DNA from 2 places in the Cupriavidus sp. C2SS-8b genome. Region 1 is predicted to be linked to the other one. Evidence: predicted binding sites of a transcription regulator. Region 1 holds the regulator's gene; the other holds the start of a gene.
The links. Region 1 encodes LexA, which represses DNA repair genes until DNA is damaged. Its sites were predicted from a motif close to ACTGTATNNNNATACAGT; they were not measured.
Positions count from the first base shown of each region.

Region 2: recA (recombinase RecA) is a predicted target of LexA. The motif match lies at 5,359-5,376, and genes of this name have one in related genera.

Region 1 covers NZ_CP172716.1:2,103,088-2,110,567, forward strand. Annotated here, with positions in the region: gene ACIGJB_RS09695 (replicative DNA helicase) at 1-735, opposite strand, end outside; gene rplI (50S ribosomal protein L9) at 937-1,389, opposite strand; gene rpsR (30S ribosomal protein S18) at 1,426-1,704, opposite strand; gene priB (primosomal replication protein N) at 1,708-2,007, opposite strand; gene rpsF (30S ribosomal protein S6) at 2,085-2,459, opposite strand; gene ACIGJB_RS09720 (asparaginase) at 2,561-3,559, opposite strand; gene lexA (transcriptional repressor LexA) at 3,755-4,411, shown strand; gene ACIGJB_RS09730 (hypothetical protein) at 4,517-4,687, shown strand; gene ACIGJB_RS09735 (hypothetical protein) at 4,750-4,956, opposite strand; gene ACIGJB_RS09740 (hypothetical protein) at 5,072-5,248, opposite strand; gene ACIGJB_RS09745 (DUF2188 domain-containing protein) at 5,448-5,672, shown strand; gene ACIGJB_RS09750 (hypothetical protein) at 5,854-6,225, shown strand; gene ACIGJB_RS09755 (hypothetical protein) at 6,258-6,458, opposite strand; gene ACIGJB_RS09760 (hypothetical protein) at 6,653-7,015, opposite strand; gene ACIGJB_RS09765 (helix-turn-helix transcriptional regulator) at 7,194-7,480, shown strand, end outside.
Region 2 covers NZ_CP172716.1:605,864-613,343, reverse strand. Annotated here, with positions in the region: gene ACIGJB_RS02825 (TerC family protein) at 1-76, opposite strand, end outside; gene sucD (succinate--CoA ligase subunit alpha) at 349-1,230, opposite strand; gene sucC (ADP-forming succinate--CoA ligase subunit beta) at 1,317-2,486, opposite strand; gene ACIGJB_RS02810 (DUF2889 domain-containing protein) at 2,574-3,248, opposite strand; gene recX (recombination regulator RecX) at 3,546-4,016, opposite strand; gene recA (recombinase RecA) at 4,115-5,176, opposite strand; gene ACIGJB_RS02795 (response regulator) at 5,445-6,134, shown strand; gene ACIGJB_RS02790 (sensor histidine kinase N-terminal domain-containing protein) at 6,204-7,480, shown strand, end outside.

The DNA.
Region 1 (7,480 bases):
CGGCAGCCCCTGCTCCACGGCCACGTGTTCGCCGATGTTCAGCGAGAATGCCGTCTTACCCATCGACGGACGACCCGCCACGATGATCAGGTCACCGGCCTGCATGCCGCTGGTCATCTTGTCGAGATCGATGAAACCGGTCGGCACGCCGGTGACGTCGGTGGTCGAATCGCGGTGGTACAGCTCGTCGATACGTTCCACCACCTGCGTCAGCAGCGGCTGGATTTCCTGGAAGCCCTTCTGCCCGCGCGATCCCTCTTCGGCGATGGCGAAGACCTTGGATTCGGCCGCATCCAGCAGCTCGCGGACTTCACGCCCCTGCGGCGCGAACGCCGACGACGCGATATCGTCCGCCACGGTCACCAGCTTGCGCAGCACCGCGCGCTCGCGCACGATCTCCGCGTAGCGGCGGATATTGGCGGCGCTGGGCGTATTCTGGGCAAGGGAGTTCAGGTAGGCCAGGCCGCCCACTTCCTCGGCCTTGCCGGCCACCTGCAGCATTTCGAAGACGGTGATGACGTCGGCGGGCTTGGTCGCCGAGATCAGCTTCGCGATGTTCTGGAAGATCAGCCGGTGATCAAAGCGGTAGAAGTCCGCTTCGGAAATGAAATCGGCAATGCGGTCCCAGGCGGAATTGTCCAGCAGCAGGCCACCGAGCACCGATTGCTCGGCCTCGATCGAATGCGGCGGTACCTTGAGACTTTCAAGTTGGGGATCGGCGACGGGCGCGTTCATGGGGTGGGATTATACCGGCGGTCGGACGCTGCCCGGCGGGCATTTGAGCGGCAACAATTTGACATCGGGCCTTGACAGCAGTGGGTGTGCAGCACGATGGGCCGCCATGCAACGCATGCCGCGGAAAAAGAAAAAGGCAGGAGCGTGGCTCCTGCCTTTTCGCTTGCATGGTGCCGGACGAACCGGCACGCAAGGTCTTGCTTAGACTTGCTCGCCAACCACAGCGACGGTCACGTCGACCACCACGTCGGTGTGCAGGGCAACGCTGACCGGGTGCTCGCCAACGGTCTTCAGCGGGCCGTTCGGCAGACGAACCTGGGCCTTCTCCAGCTTGAAGCCTTGGTTGCCGAGGGCCACAGCGATGTCGGCGTTGGTCACGGAACCAAACAGACGGCCATCCACACCCGACTTCTGCGAGATGTTGACAGTCTGGCCGTTCAGCTTCTCGCCTTCGGCTTGCGCGGCGGCCAGCTTCTCGGCGGCGGCCTTTTCCAGCTCGGCGCGCTTCACTTCGAATTCCTGGATCGCGGTTTGCGTGGCGCGACGGGCCTTCTTGCTCGGGATCAGGAAGTTACGGGCGTAACCATCCTTCACCTTGACGATGTCACCCAGGTTGCCCAGGTTGATCACTTTTTCCAGCAGAATAATTTGCATCGTGTTCTCTCCTTTACGGACCTATGGCCTGGACTATCAGTTCTTGTGCAGGTCGGTGTACGGCATCAGCGCCAGGAAACGCGCGCGCTTGATGGCCGTATCCAGCTGACGCTGATAGTGAGCCTTGGTACCGGTCAGGCGAGCCGGCGTGATCTTGCCGTTGTCGCCGATGAAGTCCTTCAGTGTGTCCAGATCCTTGTAGTCGATCTGTTCCACGCCAGCCACGGTGAAGCGGCAGAAGCGCTTGCGCTTGAACAGCGGGTTCTGTTGCTGGAAGCGCTTCTTGTTCTTGTCGTTACGTTTGATGAATGCCACGATTCAATCCTTTACGAATGCTTTACATCCAGTGATGTGAAAGACGAGGGCCTTGCTGTTGCGGTGCTTGCGGGTCAGGAATCCTTCGCAATCGAGCAGCGTGCCGAGCGGCAACCGCTCCAGACGCTGGCCAACTGGCCCGATCCCCATCGCTGCAATGGCAAACTCGACCTGCCTCGGCGTATCCGCCTCGATCGCCGCGCCGCTGTACTGCAAGATGCAGTTCACGACGGGCACGCCGGCCGGGGTGTACCTGAGGGCATCGCGTTCCGCCAGGGTGGCGGCTAGCCGAAGCTGGTTCAACGCGTCGCCCCTTGCAGTGTGTTGCCCATGCTGTCGTGATCAGGCTTGCCAGCCACGACAGGCACCGCAGCCAGCATTCAGGCAGCCTGGCCTTCGGTGGTCGTTTGCGCGGCCTTGCGGGCTTCTTCGCGCTGCACTTCCTTCATCATCGGCGAAGGAGCGGTTTCGGCCTTCTTGGTCTGCACGATCAGATGGCGCAGCACGGCGTCATTGAACTTGAAGGCGTGTTCCAGCTCGACCAGGGTGTCCTTGCCGCACTCGATGTTGACGCAAACGTAGTGTGCCTTTGCCAGCTTCTGGATCATGTAAGCCATCTGGCGACGGCCCCAGTCTTCCACGCGGTGGATCTGGCCGCCTTGCGACGTCACGAGCGACTTGTAACGCTCGATCATGGCCGGCACTTGCTCGCTCTGGTCCGGGTGGACGATGAATACGATTTCGTAATGACGCATTGACGCTCCTTTTGGATAAGCCACCCGGGCGTCACGTCCGGTGCGGCAAGGTTGAATAGCCTTAGAGTATAGCCCGGCTATTGACAATCACGCAACCGCTATCACACCGATGCAAACAGCGCCTGGAGCCGGTCCGGCGCCGCCGCCAGCCCCGGTTCCTGCGCAAGCGCCACCAGCAACAGCACCCTTGCCTTATAGGGGTTCAGGTCCGCGGCGGAGACAAACACGCCGGCATCCGGGTCCGTAACTGGCGGAATCGACACATGACCGGCCCCGGTTCGCGAGCTCCGCACCACGGCAACACCGGCCGCGGCGGCATCCCTGAGCGCCGCGATCAGCGTCTCATGCACCGAACCGTTGCCCGCCGCCGCCACGACCAGACCGCGTACGCCGGCAGCCACCATGGCGTCCACCGCAATGCGCCCCGGCTGCGTATAGCTTGCGACGATCTCGACCTCGGGCCACCGGGCCGGCACCGGAAAGACCGCCGCAACGGACTGCGCCGGCGTGCGCGCCAGCCGCACCAACTCGTCCTGCACGAAACCCAGCGGACCGCCCTGCGGCGACGCAAAGGCATCCACCGCCGAGGTATGCGCCTTGGTCACGTCGCGCGCCGCATGGATCTGCTGGTTCAGCACTACCAGCACCCCCTTGCCGCGCGCAGCCGCATGCCCGGCGACGCGCACCGCATCGAGCAGATTGAGCGGACCGTCCGCCGACAGCGACGTCGACGGCCGCATTGCGGCGGTCAGAACCACCGGCACCGGACAGGCCTGTGTCAGGTGCAGGAACATCGCCGTCTCTTCAAGCGTGTCCGTGCCATGCGTAATGACGATGCCGGCCACGTCCGCCTCGGCCGACCAATGCTGAATACGCGCGGCCAGCGTCGGCCAAAGCGAAAACACCATGTCCTTGCTATCGATCTGCGCCACCTGCTCGGCTTCAATCCGGGCCACCGACTGCAACGCCGGCACGGCCGCCAGCAACGTTGACACGGGCACCGTCGCGGCCTGGTAGCGCGCGCTGCTGGCCGGATTGGTCGAGGCGCCGGCAATGGTGCCGCCAGTGGCCAGGACCACGATGCGGGGAAGCTGGGACATGGTTAGGGATGCAGGAAGCGGAAGTCCGGCGATTGTACCCGCGGCATGCGGGCAAACCGGATGTCGAGCAGACGCTTCTGAGATTCTGCTTGCGCTTGCGCGAATACTGTATAAAATCACAGCATACTGTTTAAACATACAGTGCTTACCCGGCTGGCAGGCACATAACACCGGGGCACTTTTCGGAACGCTTCCATGGCGACCCTGACACCCCGGCAGCAGCAAATCTTCGACCTGATCCGCAATACGATCCGCGGCACGGGTTTCCCGCCCACACGTGCCGAGATCGCCGCGGAGTTTGGCTTCTCGTCGCCCAATGCCGCGGAAGAACATCTGCGTGCACTGGCGCGCAAGGGCGTGATCGAACTGACGCCGGGCGCGTCGCGCGGCATTCGCCTGAAGGTCGCGCGCAGCGATTCGGAAACCCCCGACCAGTTTTCCTTGCCGATGTCCGGGGTCATGCAGCTGACGCTGCCGCTGGTGGGCCGCGTGGCCGCCGGCAGCCCGATCCTGGCCGCCGAGCATATCGACCGGCAGTACCAGGTCGATGCCTCGGTCTTCGACGAACGCCCCGACTACCTGCTGCGCGTGCGCGGCCTCAGCATGCGTGACGCCGGCATCCTCGACGGCGACCTGCTGGCCGTGCGCAAGGCCAGCGAGGCGCCCAACGGCAAGATCGTCGTGGCCCGCCTGGGCGACGACGTCACCGTCAAGCGCCTGCAGCGCCGTGACGGCGGCATCGAGCTGATCGCGGAAAACCCGGACTTCCCGAACATCATGGTCGGGCCGGGACGCGAAGAGTTCTCGCTTGAAGGCATTGCCGTCGGGCTGATCCGCTCCTCGGGCTTCTGACCAGCGCGGCCAGCCGCGCGCTGGCCGCCGCCCTCCTCCTTGCAGTGCCGACGCCGCCCGCCCGACGGGTGTTGACCCCGCTTTTGCCAATCGAGAGGTGTAGCCATGCCGCAAACCAACCACATCGCCGCCCGCCAGCCGGTCAAGCCCGTGCCGTTCCGGCAAGCGAAGGGGGTTCGCATCTATCAGGGCGCGCAGCGCCGTACCATGGTTGGCAGCATGGCGGCGATCTGCCGGATGCTGGAACTGGCCGAGCCGACCAAACTCCTGGCCTGAGGCTTGCCGCTGGCCGGAGCCGGCCCGAGTGAAATGCAGCGGTAATGCCGCGCTGACGGCGGCTAGTCGTTGGCGTCGCCGGAGATGTGGTCGATCTCGTGCTTCGCAGCTGCGTAGGCCGCCTCGATGGCGCTGTCTTCCGTTGCCGCGAGCGCGCCGGCGTTATGTCGATGTCCGTGTCCACGGATGACAAACGACCAGTCCCATTGTCCGTCGGGCGCCTTGATCGGCTGAATCGAGATTTCCCGGCTCTTGTATCGATATTCCATGGCGGCCTCCCGGTGTCCGGGGCATCGTAGCATGAAGATCCTGACCATCCGAAGCCTGCCGCTTCCCGCGCGCCGGCGGCGGAACAGGGCCGCGCCGAGCCGGGAGCCGCACGCTTCAGGCCGGCAGCTGCTGTGCCGTGGCCTTCTTGCCCAGGATAGCCATCGCGATCAGCCCGAGGGACGGTGTGAAGATCATCGAAAAGGCCAGCCACACCGCAACGGAGCGACCCAGAATATGGGCCAGCAGGCCAATCCCGAAAGAGCAAAGCAGCCAGATAGCCAGGGCAAGCATGATGTTGAGGGGAGCGAGTTCGTGACCACGCCAGTATGGAAAACCGGGGGGAAACCATTTGACCCCAGGTGACATCCGCTTTGCGATTTGGGACAGTCGGGATAACCCCATCCGCGTCCGATCACCTTGTCGGACAGCGACTGATACCGGCGCGGAGTTTCCAGGCCGACACTATCTCCACGGACTCCAGGAGACAGCCATGGCCAACAAGAATATCCACGTCGTGCCTACCTATAATGGCTGGGCTGTCCAGCTCGAAGGCGGGTCGGGAAACGAGCAGCGCTTCACCTGCCAGCAGCACGCCATCGCCACCGGCACGGAAAAGGCGAAAAGGACGAAGGTTGAGCTGCTGATTCACGGCCGTGATGGGCAGATCCATGAAAGGAATTCGTTTGGCCAGGAGACGCCCAACATCAAAGGGTGATGGCTGGGCCGGTCCGCGAAGCCGGACGCCAGGGACAACGCCTCGATATAGCGGCTACCGTACATAACCCAGCGCGTGTCGCCGGGTTTTTCGCTGCAAGGCGACGTACAATTTTTGCCAGATAGCTCTCTGGCTGGGCGCGGGGTTGTATTTCCGCCTTCGTCAGTCCTTGGTGATCGCCATGAAGATGCTGATATGGATGATCGCGGCACTGGCTGCCGCCACAGCCACAGCCGCGCGCGCCGAAGACGCCTATGTCTATCCGTTTGACGACATGAGGGTCGGGGAAACGGTTCGAACGCCATTTCCCACGGTGCTGTACCTGCACAAGAAGTGCGACCTGCCCTTGGCCGGCGCCAATCAAATGCGCTTTTATGCGGCCTACCACGGCGCGTGGGACACCGGGTGCTGGGTGAAAAACCTCCACGGGGATGCGGTGATCGTAGTGCCCAGACAGCCTACCAGGACGATTTCGCTCGATGCACTTGCCCGCGCGGATGTCCAGAAGGACGGCACGATGACCATCAAGGCGCTGCCCGCCCGCGGTCGCTAGGCCGTCCGATCGTCAACCGCCACGCTGCACCGTTAGTACCTCGGCCCGTTCTGCCATCGATCCCTGTCCCCGTAGTTCCGATGATCATCCCGGTCGCCGCGATCGCGATCATGATCGTGGTATCGGCCGTCGCTGTAGTAGCCGCCGTCCCGGTGCTCATCCCGGTCAGGGGCCACAACGCAGCCGCTGAGCAACGCCGTGATGGCGGTAAGCAGCACAAGAATGACTTTCATGAGACGCTCCTGTCCGACCCTCGTCATCTCCAGCATATGCAGAGGACCTTCAGGAGGATGTAGGACGGGTGTTCTGCGGCGGCGAGGCGCTTTCCTACAGCCGCGCACACGCGATCATGGAACCCTCCATGCGAGCGCAACCCGGTTGGCCATTGCCCCTCACGACATCGAGGGCCGATGCATGCGCTTGTCCGCTATCGCTGCCCTCTGCGACGCTGCATGCACACCACGGTTACCGCCGCGCAGCACACCAGGTTGAGCAAGGCGATCAGCGTGAAAAACAGGTCGTGGATGACGATGACACCGTAGGCCACTGCGGTGGCGTTGGCCACGACCCAGGAGCCCCATGTCAACAGCGAGATATCGCGCGCGCCGTCGGTGCTGCGCCACACCGCCATCAGTTGCGGCACATAAGTAAAGATGCGCGCCGCGTTGGTCATGAAGTAAAGCCAGGCGATCGTTGAATCGGTCGCCCACGGAGCCATGGTGGTCTGCACGCGCCCCACCGGCGCGTTCCAGATCAACGCTGCCAGGATGCAGTAGATCAGCGCGATCACATAGCCGATAGATGTTCGCCGGGCAGGCGTGGCAAGCATTCGATTGACGCGGTGGAGCATCTTGGCACCCTTTGCTTTAGAGGGATTCGTGTTGCTCGTAAGGGTATAAAATCCTTTCCAGCGCCGCGTCATCGGAAGCGATGACGGACAGGACCCATAACAAGAATGGGAGCTCGCCATGAACGGCCTGGAGGGCGTGACGGCCCAGCAACTCTCCGACGTAATCGGCGCCATCTACGACTGCGCGCTCGACCCGGAGCGCTGGCCCGGTGCCTGCCGATCGGTGGCGGACTTGTGCGCAAGCACGGGCGGCGGCATCTGCGTGCATGACCTCAAGCAGGTGCGCAACGACCAGTTGTTCGTATTCGGCTACCAGCCCGAATTCCTGGAGAAGCTTGGCAGTGAGTTCGCGCAAAGCCCGATGGCAGCGGCGGACATCGTCTCGAATGTCGGGGACGTCAATTC
Region 2 (7,480 bases), 1.5 Mb from region 1:
CGCCGGACAGGACGATGTTGGTCAGGATGATCGATCCCAACGCAATCCAGAACGTGGTGGAAGACAGCAGTTCCACGGCAGTGCTCCTCGAGGTTTTCTATCTAATATGTCCGACCGCGCCCGATTGCGGCAGTTCGGATGTCTGAAAAAACAGACATGTATAGCGTGCGAACCTTTCGATTCGATTTCAAGTCAGCAGCAAACTTCTCGGGAAATACCCTAGGAAGCGCTTCGCCACAATGACATTGCCCCCGCACTTGGCGGGGGCAATCCCGCTCCAGCCACGCCGGAGCGGTTCCACACAGGGCCTTGCGCGCCGCATGAGCGCGCCGGGCCTGGATGTGTGACTTACAGCTTGGCCTTCAGCAGGCGAGCCATTTCCGACGGGTTCTTGGTCACCGTGATACCGCAGGCTTCCATGATTTCCAGCTTGGCCTGGGCGGTGTCGGCACCACCCGAGATCAGCGCGCCGGCGTGGCCCATGCGCTTGCCCGGAGGCGCGGTGACACCAGCGATGAAGCCAACCACCGGCTTCTTCATGTTGTCCTTGATCCAGTGGGCCGCATTGGCTTCGTCGGGACCGCCGATCTCGCCGATCATGACCACGGCGTCCGTATCCGGATCGTCGTTGAACATCTTCATGACGTCGATGTGCTTCAGGCCGTTGATCGGGTCGCCACCGATACCGACAGCCGACGACTGGCCCAGGCCCAGCGCGGTCAGCTGGCCCACGGCTTCGTACGTCAGCGTACCCGAGCGCGACACCACGCCGATGCGGCCCTTGCGGTGGATGTGACCCGGCATGATGCCGATCTTGATCTCGTCCGGCGTGATCAGGCCCGGGCAGTTCGGTCCCAGCAGCAGGGTCTTCTTGTTCTCGCGGCGCATGCGGTCCTTGACTTCCATCATGTCGCGCACGGGGATGCCTTCGGTGATGCAGACCACCAGGTCCAGGTCGGCGTCAACGGCTTCCCAGATGGCGGCAGCGGCGCCTGCGGGCGGCACGTAGATGACGGAAACGGTGGCGCCGGTCTGGGCCTTGGCATCCTTCACGCTGGCGTAGATGGGAATGCCTTCGAAGTCTTCGCCGGCCTTCTTCGGGTTCACGCCTGCGACAAAGCAGTTCTTGCCGTTGGCATAGTCACGGCAGCCACGGGTGTGGAACTGGCCGGTCTTGCCAGTGATGCCCTGGGTGATGACCTTGGTGTCTTTGTTGATCAGAATCGACATACGTTATTCCTTTGCTTGGCTCTGGCAGCACGGGCACGCAGCCACGCGCGCTGCCCCAGTCCGCTTGAATGTTTTCGGCGCCCGGATTACTTCTTGCCGGCGGCAGCAGCCACAACCTTCTGGGCGGCTTCTTCCATGGTGTCGGCAGCGATGATCGGCAGGCCTGAATCGGCCAGCATCTTCTTGCCCAGGTCTTCGTTGGTGCCCTTCATGCGGACCACCAGCGGAACCGTCAGGTTCACAGCCTTCGATGCCGAGATCACGCCTTCGGCGATCACGTCGCAGCGCATGATGCCGCCGAAGATGTTGACCAGGATGGCTTCCACGTTCGGGTTCTTCAGCATCAGCTTGAAGGCCTCGGTCACCTTCTCGGTGGTGGCACCGCCGCCCACGTCGAGGAAGTTGGCCGGCTCGCCGCCGAACAGCTTGATGGTGTCCATGGTGGCCATGGCCAGGCCGGCGCCGTTCACCAGGCAGCCGATGTTGCCGTCCAGCGAGATGTAGGCCAGGTCGAACTTCGAAGCTTCGATTTCGTTGGCGTCTTCTTCATCCAGGTCGCGGTAGGCGACGATTTCCGGATGACGGAACAGCGCGTTCGAGTCGAAGTTGAACTTGGCGTCCAGCGCGATGACCTTGCCTTCGCCGGTCAGGATCAGCGGGTTGATTTCGGCCAGCGAAGCGTCGGTGTCGTAGAACGCCTTGTACAGGCCTTGCAGGGCCTGGCGAGCCTGGGCCACCGAAGCGTCGGGCACGCCGATCTTGCGGGCGATGTCGTCGGCGTCAGCATCGGTCAGGCCGGTCGACGGCTCGATGATCAGCGTGTGGATCTTTTCCGGGGTGTGGGCAGCGACTTCCTCGATGTCCATGCCGCCTTCGCTCGATGCCATCAGGGCGATCTTCTGCGACACGCGGTCCACCACCAGCGAAACGTACAGTTCCTTCTTGATGTCGGCGCCTTCTTCGATCAGCAGGCGGTTGACCTTCTTGCCTTCCGGACCGGTCTGGTGCGTGACCAGCTGCATGCCCAGGATGTTGGTGGCGTAGGTCTTGACGTCGTCGATGCTCTTGGCAACCTTCACGCCGCCGCCCTTGCCGCGGCCACCCGCATGAATCTGTGCCTTGACCACCCAAACCGGGCCGCCAAGCTCTTCTGCGGCCTTCAGGGCCTCGGCAACCGAGAACGCGGGGATGCCGCGCGGAACCGGCACATTGTATTTGCGCAGGATTTCCTTGCCTTGGTACTCATGGATATTCATGCGTGTTTCCTTTCGGGTAGGCGTAAAAGGTAGAAGGGAAGAATCTGAAAGAAGACGAACTCTCTCGTCCGTGGCCGATCCTGAGGATCAGCCGGAAGTGCCGGTTGGCCGGTCGTACGGAACATTGCCGTGGCCGGCAGCCGCGTGCGCCTGAGGCGTGTTCGCAGCGGCCTGCTCCGCCTCGGCCCGAACCTTGGGCTTCGGCTGGTGACCATACCAGCGTGGGTAAAACTCTCGAACCACCTCGCCATCGAAACGCAGCGCGTGGCAGCCGTTCAACTGGTAAGGGGGTTCGGGATTGGGATCGTCGTCGGCACCATCGCGAATGCTGATGACTTCGCCGGCGAATGCCTGGATTGCGGCGCTCGGCAGCACGCCGGCGGCTTCGGTCAGGTGCGAGCAGCCCTGGATACCGGACAGCCGCTCGCGCACCGCCTTGCGGAAGCCCTTGCGCAGGTTCAGCCCGATCAGCTTGCGGTAAGCCGGGCCAATCTGGTCGCATTGCGTCGGATACGGCACCCAGTCGGAACAAGCCTCCGCATCCAGCACGTTGAGTTGCTCGTCGATCGTGACGCGCAGCCACAGGTCGTGCAGCGGCTGGCCCACCGGACGGATCCGGCCGCCCGCCAGGTCAATGTCACGCGGCTTGGTGTCGGTCAGGTTGACCTCGATGTCCCACAAGCCGTCTTCCCTGAGGTAAGCCTGGGCCGTAATGGCGCGGGTATGACGCGGGGAACGGTTGACGGGCTGGGAAAGAGGCATGACCAGACTGGGAATACGGGGGCAAGTACCGCGGGGGCAAGGTACCGTGGAAAGGCAACGGCGCCGAAAAACCCGAAGAGTTTAACATGCCGGACCGCTTTGCCCGGGAACATCCGCATGCGCCAAGTGTCGGCGTCGGATTGTCGGCCAACCGGAGCGGAAAACCGGCGGCTAAAAGCCATATGGCCGCTCCCGGTGCCGGATTCGGCCCACGGCGTAGCTGGCATACGGCCGAATACACTTGTCGCCAGTACTGGTATTGCCATGAACTCGGACCCGATACGCGGGCCGGCCGCCCTATTCCATCCCGTCCGGATACTCGTCCTCGGCCCCCTGGATCACCTTGCCGATGACCGAGCGCGAAAAACCGCGCGCCATCATGAAACGGATCTGCTTCGCCCGCTCTTCCGGCGTGGCGGGCGGAGTGCCAAAGCGCTTGCGCCAGACCTCGCGCGCGCGCTCGGGCTCGGACTCACGCAGGCGATCTCGCAATTCGCCCAACTGCTCGCTGCCAAGCTGGTGAGTCTTGGCCTCCTGGATGACGCGGGCGGCACCGTAGCGGCTGCCGCGCCGGTGCAGCAGGCTATCGGCAAAGCGCTGGTTGGACAGCCAGTTCTCGCGCTCGAGCGCGTCGAGCAGCTGTTCGAGCTGCTCCGGGGATTCCGCGTGCGGCGCCAGCTTGCGCGCCAGTTCGGCCCGGCTGTGCTCGCGGCGCGACAGGTAGCCTACGGCGCGGGCCTTGAGGGAAAGCGGGGGTCGGGTGGCCATCGGCGCAATTCAGAATTCGGAATTCGGGTAAGGCGGGAAATAAAAAAGGCTGGCGCATCGGCAATGCGCCAGCCCTGGAGCGTACCTGTCGGCAGCGCTCAGTCTTGTTCCACGACCGCGGCCGCCTGCACGCCATTCATCGGCGCCACGCCCAGCGCGGTGCGGACCTTGTTCTCGATCTCCTGGGCAATGTCCGGGTTCTCGCGCAGGAATTCGCGCGCATTGTCCTTGCCCTGGCCAATCTTGTCGCCGTTGTAGCTGTACCAGGCGCCCGATTTCTCGACGATCTTGGCGTCCACGCCCAGGTCGATGATCTCGCCCTGGCGCGAAATACCCTGGCCGTAGAGGATATCGAAGAAGGCCTCGCGGAACGGCGGCGACACCTTGTTCTTGACCACCTTGACCTTGGTCTCGTTGCCGATCACGTCGTCGCCCTTCTTGATCGAACCGATACGACGGATATCCAGGCGCACGGAGGCATAGAACTTCAGTGCATTGCCGCCCGTGGTGGTTTCCGGCGAACCGAACATCACACCGATCTTCATGCGGATCTGGTTGATGAAGATCACCAGGCAGTTGGTGCGCTTGATGGTGCCGGTCAGCTTGCGCAGCGCCTGGCTCATCAGGCGGGCCTGCAGGCCGGGCAGCGAGTCGCCCATTTCGCCTTCGATTTCGGCCTTGGGGACCAGCGCGGCCACCGAGTCGATGATGATCAGGTCGACCGAGCCCGAGCGCACCAGCGCATCAGTGATTTCCAGCGCCTGCTCGCCGGTGTCCGGCTGCGAGATCAGCAGGTCGCCGACGTTCACGCCCAGCTTGCCCGCGTAGTTGACGTCGAGCGCGTGCTCGGCATCGATAAAGGCGCAGGTGCCGCCCAGCTTCTGCATTTCGGCCACGACCTGCAGCGTCAGCGTAGTCTTGCCCGACGATTCCGGACCATAGATCTCGACCACGCGCCCGCGCGGCAGGCCGCCGACGCCAAGGGCGATGTCCAGGCCGAGCGAACCGGTTGACACCACCTGGATATCCTTTTCGACCTCGCCATCGCCCAGGCGCATGATCGAGCCCTTGCCGAACTGCTTCTCGATCTGGGAGAGCGCGGCGGCAAGCGCCTTCTGCTTCTCGGCGCTCACGCCGGCACCTGCCTTCTTGTCGTCCATGGTCGTCCTTGAGTCAAATGTTGAGTCAATGGTGGTATAAAGGGTCGAATGTGGCGCGGCACCGGCATTTCAGACTTTTCCGATTGCTGCCGATCGGTTTACCGGTCTTGCGCCTCAACTACAAAATCACCCGACTGCCTGCACAGCCGCCTTCTGCTGCGGCGTGCGCGGAATGTGCGGGTACTGTATAAAAAAACAGTATGCTTGGCAAGCCCTGTCCGCATTGTTTGCGAGGCCGCTGGCAATGCCGGCCGTGGTGGAGACAACCATGCGCATTCTGATCGCCGAAGATGACGATGTGCTGGCCGACGGCCTGACGCGCTCGTTGCGCCACTCGGGCTATGCGGTCGACCATGTCACGAATGGCCTGGAGGCCGATTCCGCGCTGTCGACCCAAAATTTCGACCTGCTGATCCTGGACCTGGGCCTGCCGCGCATGCCGGGCCTGGAAGTCCTGAAGCGCCTGCGCGCGCGCGGCGCCATGCTGCCCGTGCTGATCCTGACCGCCGCGGACAGCGTGGGCGAGCGCGTGAAGGGCCTGGATCTGGGCGCCGACGACTATATGGCCAAGCCTTTCGCGCTGACCGAACTCGAAGCCCGGGTGCGCGCGCTGGTACGACGCGGCGCAGGCGGCGGCGCCACGCTGATGCGACATGGCCCCCTCGCCTTCGACCAGGTGGGTCGCATTGCCTATATGAACGACCAGATGCTGGACCTGTCGGCGCGCGAAGTCGGACTACTGGAAATCCTGCTGACGCGCAGCGGGCGGCTGGTCTCCAAGGAGCAACTGGTCGACCACCTGTGCGAATGGGGCGAGGAAGTCAGCAATAACGCGATCGAGGTCTACGTGCACCGGCTGCGCAAGAAGATCGAGGTCGGCGGCATCCGCATCGCCACGGTGCGCGGACTGGGCTATTGCCTGGAAAAATTCCAACCGGCCGTGACCGCCCCGAACTAAGGCGCTTGCGCGCCGTTCCCGCCCACGCAGCCGATCACTCGACCGAAACCGCCACACTCCTTTGCCGAGATGAGCTTGCTGCGACTGCCATGGCGGCATCGGCCCGCCCAGGATCCCGCGCCCCCTGCCAGCGGCGGCGATCCGCAAGATCCGGACGACCTGGCCGACGCCCTGCCGCACCTGGAGGAGAGCACCGCCCACCCTGCCCCGCGCTCGCTGTTCGGCGAGATCCTGGACTGGATGCTGGCGCCGCTGCTGCTGCTCTGGCCGATGAGCATCGCCGTGACATACCTGGTCGCCAAGTCGATCGCCAACGGGCCGTTCGACCGCGCGCTCGAAGCCAGCGCCATCGTGCTGTCACAGCAGGTCCGCGAAGTGAACGGGCGTGTCACGCTGCAACTGCCGTTGTCCGCGCGCGAGATCCTGCGCGCGGACGAGACCGACAACATCTACTACCAGGTCGTCGGCAAGCGCGGCGAGTATGTCGCCGGTGACCACGACCTGCCGCTGCCGTCCGAAGAAGACCAGGGCCATCCCGGCCTGGTCTCGCTGCGCGATGACCGCGTGGCGGGCAACGACGTGCGCGTGGCCTACACCTATGTCGATCTCAAGAACGTCGGCGGTACCCAGCCCGTGCTGGTGCAGGTGGCCGAGACCCTCGACAAGCGCGCGCGGCTTGCCAACGAGATCATCAAGGGCGTGATCCTGCCGCAGTTCGTGATCCTGCCGCTGGCCGTGGTGCTGGTGTGGTTCGGGCTCACGCGCGGGCTGGCGCCACTCACGGCGATCCAGCAGCGTATCCGCGCGCGCAATCCCGGCGATACCAGCCCCATCGACGAGCGCGCCGCGCCGCAAGAGATCACGCCGCTGGTCGCGTCGTTCAACGAGATGCTGGCGCGGCTGGACCAGTCGGTGCAGACGCAGAAGCGCTTTATCGCCGATGCCGCGCACCAGATGAAAACCCCGCTCGCGGGACTGCGCATGCAGGCCGAACTGGCGCAGCGCGAACAGTCGCCAGAGGAATTGCGCCGGTCGCTGGCGCAGATTGCGGGCAGTTCCGAACGCACGGCGCACCTGGTCACGCAGTTGCTGTCGCTCGCGCGCATGGAGAACCTGGCTGGCGCGGGCAGCATGGCCGCGCTTGACCTGACTGCGCTGGCGCGCGACGTGGTGAAGGACTGGCTGCCGCGCGCCTGGGCCCGGCAGATCGACCTGGGGCTCGATGCCAGCGACCATCCGGTCATGGTCCAGGGCAATCGCCTGATGCTCACCGAAATGCTCAACAACCTGATCGACAACGCCATCCGCTACACGCCGCCCCACGGGCATGCCACCGTGCGCGTCAG